Pyxidicoccus xibeiensis: one gene and its partner. The protein of the gene in region 2 interacts with the protein of the main gene of each other region in a pairwise test. Links are inferred from orthologs where the notes say so. Each region holds a gene or a part of one and is shown on either strand. Other genes may lie near its edges.

What was found.
Region 1: the proteins of LXT23_RS44235 (region 2) and topA interact in binary tests that used the Escherichia coli proteins (3 or more experiments, as listed by UniProt). The link is inferred for Pyxidicoccus xibeiensis from one-to-one orthologs.

What each region holds. Positions count from the first base shown.
Region 1 is NZ_JAJVKV010000010.1:93,516-96,918, forward strand. The notes cover bases 190-3,282. They hold topA (type I DNA topoisomerase), read right to left. Parts: upstream 2,975-3,282; coding sequence 404-2,974; downstream 190-403. Other genes in these bases: LXT23_RS34805 (MotA/TolQ/ExbB proton channel family protein), read right to left, coding at 190-242; LXT23_RS34820 (DNA-processing protein DprA), read right to left, coding at 2,986-3,282. Outside these bases: more of LXT23_RS34805, read right to left, coding at 1-189; more of LXT23_RS34820, read right to left, coding at 3,283-3,403. UniProt on the Escherichia coli protein: Releases the supercoiling and torsional tension of DNA, which is introduced during the DNA replication and transcription, by transiently cleaving and rejoining one strand of the DNA duplex.
Region 2 is NZ_JAJVKV010000019.1:72,682-75,802, forward strand. What follows is about bases 71-2,881. They hold LXT23_RS44235 (YigZ family protein), read right to left. Parts: upstream 1,884-2,881; coding sequence 1,257-1,883; downstream 71-1,256. Other genes in these bases: LXT23_RS44230 (replication-associated recombination protein A), read right to left, coding at 71-1,223; LXT23_RS44240 (TenA family transcriptional regulator), read right to left, coding at 1,901-2,608; LXT23_RS44245 (GNAT family N-acetyltransferase), read right to left, coding at 2,578-2,881. Also shown: more of LXT23_RS44230, read right to left, coding at 1-70; more of LXT23_RS44245, read right to left, coding at 2,882-3,121.

The DNA of each region.
Region 1 (3,403 bases), on a different replicon or contig from region 2:
CTGCGCACCAGCTTGGCGATCTGCTCCATGAACGGCGGCGCGGGCAGGTTGTAGCGGAACACCACCGTGACGATGCGCTCGAGCGCCACCGCCAACGAGCAGGCCAGCCAGAACAGGTTCACGAACATGAACGGACCGCCATCCTTGAAGAACTTGATGGTGGAGTCCGTGAGGCCCATCTTGCCGCCTTCCGTGGCCGCAAGGGTCACGTCCAGCAGCAGCTCGCTCACCGAGAGAATCATTGCGCCTGCAGTCCTTTCGACGCCCGTCCCCCCAGGGGGGCCCGTCCGGACACGGGCACCCACGAGACTCTCCCCGAGGAGGGGGCAGCCTGGACTTGTAGGGCGGGCCCGCCGAGCGTGTCAAGACGCGGGCGGGCCAGCCCCCTGGAACTACTGGGATTTCAAGCGGCCGAGGGAGCTTCCGGTGCGGCCGGTACGCCTGCCTGCTCCACGACTTCCCGGCGGTACCCGCACTCCTTGTTGGGGCAGGAGATGTAGGCGCCGTCCCGCTTGGAGAACTTCTGCAGGAGGTATGGGGACGCGCACTGCGGGCACTGCTCGGCGAGCGGCCTGTCCCACGCGGCGAACTTGCAGTCCGGGTACCGGTTGCAGCCGAAGAAGATCTTCCCGCGGCCGCTGCGGCGCTCGGTGAGGTAGCCCTGCTTGCAGTCCGGGCACCCCACGCCGATGGAGATGGGCTTGGACGTCTTGCAGTCCGGGTAGCCCGAGCACGCCATGAAGCGCCCGAAGCGGCCGCGCTTGATGACCATGGGCTTGCCGCACTTCTCGCACGTCTCGTCCGTGGTCTCCTCCTCCACGATGACGATCTTCCCCTCGGCGTCCCGCTTGAAGTCCTTGGTGTTCTTGCAGTCGGGGTAGTTCGAGCAGGCGAGGAAGTGCCCCATCTTCCCGAACTTGATGACGAAGAGGTTGCCGCACTTCTCGCAGGCGATGTCGGTCTTGATCTCCTCGCGCTTGACGTCGCGCATCTCCGCCTTCGCCTTCTCGAGCGTCTCCTTGAAGGGCCCGTAGAAGTCGTGCAGCACTGCCTTCCAGCTGGTGCCGCCCTCGGAGATCTGGTCGAGCTTCTCCTCCATGGTGGCGGTGAAGGTGACGTCCAGCTCGTGGGGGAAGTGCTTGACCAGCATCTCGTTGGTCATCTGCCCCAGGTCGGTGGGCCGGAAGCGGCCCTCCAGCTTCTCCACGTACTTCTTGTCCTGGATGGTGGACAGGATGGCCGCGTAGGTGGACGGCCGGCCGATGCCGCGCTCCTCCAGCTCCTTCACCAGCGTGGCCTCGCTGAAGCGCGGGGGCGGCTGGGTGAAGTGCTGCTCGTGCAGCAGCTTCTGCAGGGTCAGCTTGTCGCCGTCGTTCAGCACGGGCAGCTCGCCAACGGCGTCCGCGCCGTCCGCGCCCTCGTCGCCGGCGGCCTTGGCCTTCTCCTTCTCCGACTCCTCTTCGGGGGTGAGGCCCGCGCCGTACACCGCGAGGTAGCCGGGGAACTTCAGCGTGCTGCCGGAGGCGCGGAAGGTGGCCCGGCCCGCGGAGATGTCCGCGCTCGTCTGGTCATAGACGGCCGGCTTCATCTGGCACGCCACGAAGCGGTTCCAGATGAGCTCGTACAGGCGGAACATGTCCTGCTCGTCCATGGCCTCGAAGAAGGGCCGCACCCGCTCGGGCGGGTACTCCAGGGACGTGGGGCGGATGGCCTCGTGGGCGTCCTGCGCGCTCTTCCGGGAGCGGTACACCACCGGCTCTTCCGGCAGGTAGTCCTTGCCGTACTTCGTGCCGATGAGCTCGCGCACCTGCGCCACCGCGTCGTCCGACAGGCGCGTGGAGTCCGTGCGCATGTACGTGATGAGCGCCGTCTGGCCCTCCTCGCCGAGGGGTACGCCCTCGTAGAGCTTCTGGGCCAGCGTCATCGTCTTCTTGGCGGTGAAGGACAGCCGGTTGGCGGCCTCCTGCTGCAGCTTGGAGGTGATGAAGGGCGCGGGCGCGTTGCGGCGGCGCTCGCGGCGGTCCACCTTGGCCACCACGAAGTCGGCGCCCTGCAGCTCGGCGACGAGCCCCTCGGTGGTGGCGCGGTCCTTCAGCTCCATCTTCTTGCCGTCCACCTTGGACAGCTTGGCCTTGAAGGGCGGCGGGCCGGTGGGGCCGGCCAGCAGCGCGTCCAGCGACCAGTACTCCTCGGGGACGAAGGCCTTGATTTCCGCCTCGCGCTCCACGACGAGGCGCACCGCCACCGACTGCACGCGGCCGGCGGACAGGCCCCGGCGGATCTTCTGCCAGAGCAGCGGGGAGATTTGATAGCCCACCAGCCGGTCCAGGATGCGGCGCGTCTGCTGCGAGTCGTAGTTGTCCTGGTTCAGCTCGCGGGGCTGGGCGATGGCCTCCTGGACGGCCTTCTTGGTGATTTCGTTGAACGTCACGCGGAGGGCGTCGGGGTGGGCGAGCTCCTCCTTGATGTGCCAGGCAATCGCCTCGCCCTCGCGGTCGGGGTCCGTCGCGAGGAAGACGCGGTCGGCGGACTTCGCCATCTTCTTCAGCTCGTTGAGCACCTTCTCCTTGCCCTTGATGACCTCGTACTCGGGCTGGAAGTCGTGCTCGACGTCGACGCCAATCTTGCTCTTGGGCAGGTCCTTCACGTGGCCCACGGAGGCCTTCACCGTGTAGCCGGTGCCCAGGTACTTCTTGATGGTCTTCGCCTTCGCGGGCGACTCCACCACCACGAGGTAGTGCGGGCCCTTGCCCCGGCGCGCGACGGGCTCCTCGCCGTCCGCGTCTGCGTCGACGGTGGGGAGCGTGTCGTCGTCACCCTTGGTGGCGCGGCGGCGGGCCGCGGTCTTCTTCGCCTTTGCCTTCTTCGCCTTGGCCGCAGGCTTCTTCTTGGCGGCCTTCTTGGTCGCCTTGCGGGGCGCCGTGTCCTCGGTCGCCTCCGTGTCTTCCGCCTTCTTCTTCGTCCGCGTGGCCATGACTCTCCTACCTAGACCTTTTCGTACAACCGTCCCGGGTGCTGGATGACCAGACCCGTCAATTCCAGTTCCACCAGCGCGCTGGCGAGCGCCGCCGGGGAGAGGGTGCTGCCGACCAGCACCTCATCGAATGTCCGGGGAACCCGGTCCAACACCTCATAAGCGCCCTTCGCTTCCGCGGAGAGCGCGTCCCACGAATCTCCCTTCCCCGGTGACACCGTGACTCCGGGGGTGATGCCCAGCGCCTTCAATACATCCGCCGGGCCCGTACACGCCCTCGCGTGCCCGTCCCTGAGCAGCGCGTTGCAGCCGACCGCCGCCTGCTGTGTCACGTCACCCGGCAGCGCGAAGACGGGTCGCCCCTGCGCCCGCCCTGCCTCCGCCGTGTACAGGCTCCCCGACCCCGACCCCGCCCTCAGCACCAGGACC
Region 2 (3,121 bases):
GCGGGCAGGTACGTCTGCCCGGGCGCGTAGTGGTCCTTGAAGGTCCACGGCGGCTGGTAACCCTGCCCGTGTCCCAGCTCCTTCATCAGCTCCGTGGGGGCGTTGCGCAGGTGCAGCGGCGGGGCCGCGTTGGGGTGCTGCTCCAGGGCTTCCAGCGCCGCGTTCATCGCCTGGTAGGCGCGGTTGCTCTTCTTCGCCGTCGCCAGCGTGACGACGGCATGGGCCACGAAGAGCCGCCCCTCCGGCATGCCGATGGAGTGGAAGCTCTCCTCGCAGGCGCGGACGATGCCGATGGCCTCGGGCATCGCCATGCCCACGTCCTCCACCGCAATCACCTTGAGCCGGCGCCACAGCGACACCACATCGCCCGTCTGGAGCAGCTTCGCCGCCCAGAAGATGGCGCCCTGCGCGTTGGAGCCCCGGCACGACTTCTGGAGCGCGCTCAGCAGGTCGAAGTGCTCGTCCCCGTCCTTGTCGTGGCGCGACAGGCTGGTACCCACCGCCTCGCGGGCCAGCTCGGGCGTTATCTCCCCACCGTCGGCGGTGAGGCTGGCCGCGAACTCCAGTGCGCCCAGCGCCTTGCGCACGTCGCCCGCGCCTCCCTTCGCCAGCAGGGTCAGCGCCTCCTCGCCCACCGTCAGCTTCCGCGCCCCGAGCCCCCGCTTCGCGTCGTCGAGCGCCCGCGTGAGCGCACCCTGGATGTCCGCCAGGGTGAGCTCCTTGAGCTGGAAGACGCGGCACCGGCTGATGAGGGCGGGGCGCACCTCGAAGCTGACATTCTCCGTAGTGGCTCCCAGCAGGACGAGCAGACCGCTCTCCACGTGGGGCAGCGCCTGCTCCTGGACGTTCTTCGCCCAGCGGTGGATTTCGTCCACGAAGAGGACGGTGCGCCGGGAGTACTGGTTGCGCTGGCGCTCGGCCTCGGCCACCACTTCCCGGATGCGGGGGATGCCGTCCGACACCGCGGAGAGGATGACGAACTCCGCCTCGACGCTGGAGGCGAGCATGCGCGCCAGCGTCGTCTTGCCCACGCCCGGCGGGCCCCAGAACAGGGACGACACGATGGCCTTGCGCTCCATGAGCTGGCGCAGCGGAGCGCCAGGGCCGAGCAGGTGGGCCTGCCCGATGAACTCATCGGGCTTGCGCGGGCGCATCCGCTCGGCCAGCGGCGCGAAGCGGTTCACATCGACGGAAGCGGAGAAGAGGTCGGGGCCTGCGCTCATCGCCGTGGAGGCTCCCCTCTGCGGGGCCCACGGTCAACCTTCGGGCTCCTCCGCCTCGATGAGCACCTGTCCCTGGGTCAGGTCCAGGAGCGCCACCTTGAAGTCCTCCACGCGGCTGACGGGAAGCTCCAGGCGGTAGCCCACCGTGGCCGCGTACTCCTCCGACACCACCTGGACCTCGTATGAGGGCAGGAGCCGGCGCAGGCCGTCGATGCTCGCGTACTCCAGCTCGACGGCGAGTCGGACCTTCCGCACACGCTCCGTGGTGGGAAGGCCCTCCAGCGCCTGCTGGACGCCCGAGGTGTAGGCCCGCACCAGCCCGCCCTTCCCCAGCAGCGTTCCCCCGAAGTAGCGGGTGACGACCATGGCCACGTCCCCGACACCGCCGTGGAGCAGGGCCGTCAGCATCGGCCGGCCCGCCGTCCCGTGGGGCTCGCCGTCGTCACTCATGCCCACCTGCGCCGTGGAGCCCGGAGGCCCCACGACGTAGGCCCAGCAGTTGTGGTTCGCATCCGGGAACTCGTCGCGGACGCGGGCGATGAAGGCCTTCGCCTCCTCCACCGTCGGCGCGTGGGCGGCCGTGGTGATGAAGCGGCTCTTCTCGATGTCCTGCTCCACCCGGTGGAGCCCCGCCGGGATGCGGTAGCGCTTGTCGTCCATGGGTGCGCTGCCGCGCCTCAGCCGCGGCGCCCGCGTCCCCGGTAGAGGTCGTCATAGAGGTGCAGGAAGAGGTGCCCTCCCAGCGCGAGCCCCTGCTCGATTTCCTCCGCCGCTCGCGCGTCCTCTCCGTAGGGCCCGTCGAGCTGCAGGTAGAAGCCCTCCGCGTGCTCCTCGTCGAGCGTCGCGTGCGTCGGGTAGTGCGCCACCTCGGAGGCCACGAGCCACCCGCGCGAGACGATGCCGCGCCCCAGCTCCAGCGAGATGGCGCTGAAGAGGTCCTCGATGACGCCGAACACCGCGAGCCCGGTGAGCGGCGGGTCGAACGCGGCCAGGCCCGTCAGCGCGGCGTTGAAGGCGCGCACCTCGGGCCAAGTCCCGCTCCGGCGGACACGGCTCAGGTCGGCGCCCAACCGCTCCAGGAGCAGCAGGAACGTGCGCTCATGGCCGTGTCCCAGGTCTCCGCGCCCGTGCTCGTCGAAGACGTTCTCCACGAGGGGCAGCCGCTGGTCGGGCCGGGGCAGGCGGCTCGCCAGCAGGGCCATGGGCCGGGAGAAGTGCGAGACGGCGCCAAAGAACTGGAGCTGCGTCTCGATGAAGGCCTCGCGCGCTAACGAGCCGTCCCTCAGCGCGCGCAGGTAGGGCGACTCCAGCGCATTCCACTCCGCCTTCAGTCCGGTGATGTGATGGCGCAGCTTCAGATTTCGGAGGACGGAAGGTGCACCCATGCTGTCGCTTCTACCGGGAAGGAGAGGTCGAGAGAATAGACGGTGCACACCGAGTCGGGGGCCAGGCCCGCGCTGCGCAACCATTCCGTGTGGCCCACCAGCCGCTCATCGACGCTGAAGCAGGCGAGCGCGTCCCCGCCCCGGGCCACGAGCTCTTCACCGCAGGTGCGCAGGTATTCCGCCCAGCCGTGGGGCCACGCCTCGGGCGGCGCCGCGAGGTGCACGAGCGGCCAGGGACTGCGCGTCGACAGTCGCTGGAGGTCCTTGCTCCCGGCCGTGGTGCACCAGCCCGCCCCTTCGAGCCTCCGCCCCGGCGCCGGCCCCAGGAGCAGTCCCTCCCCCGGTGGCAGCCCGGGCCCGCCCCGAGCGTCCAGCTCCGCGAGCCGGGAGGGCGGGACGAAGTAGAGCGCCAGCCGGCTCGCGGGCCGTCCCATCCGCAGCGGATTCCAGCCGCGCGCCGTGTGCATCACATCACCCCGCGCCCCTCGCATCGCGGCGCCGTACAGCAGCCGG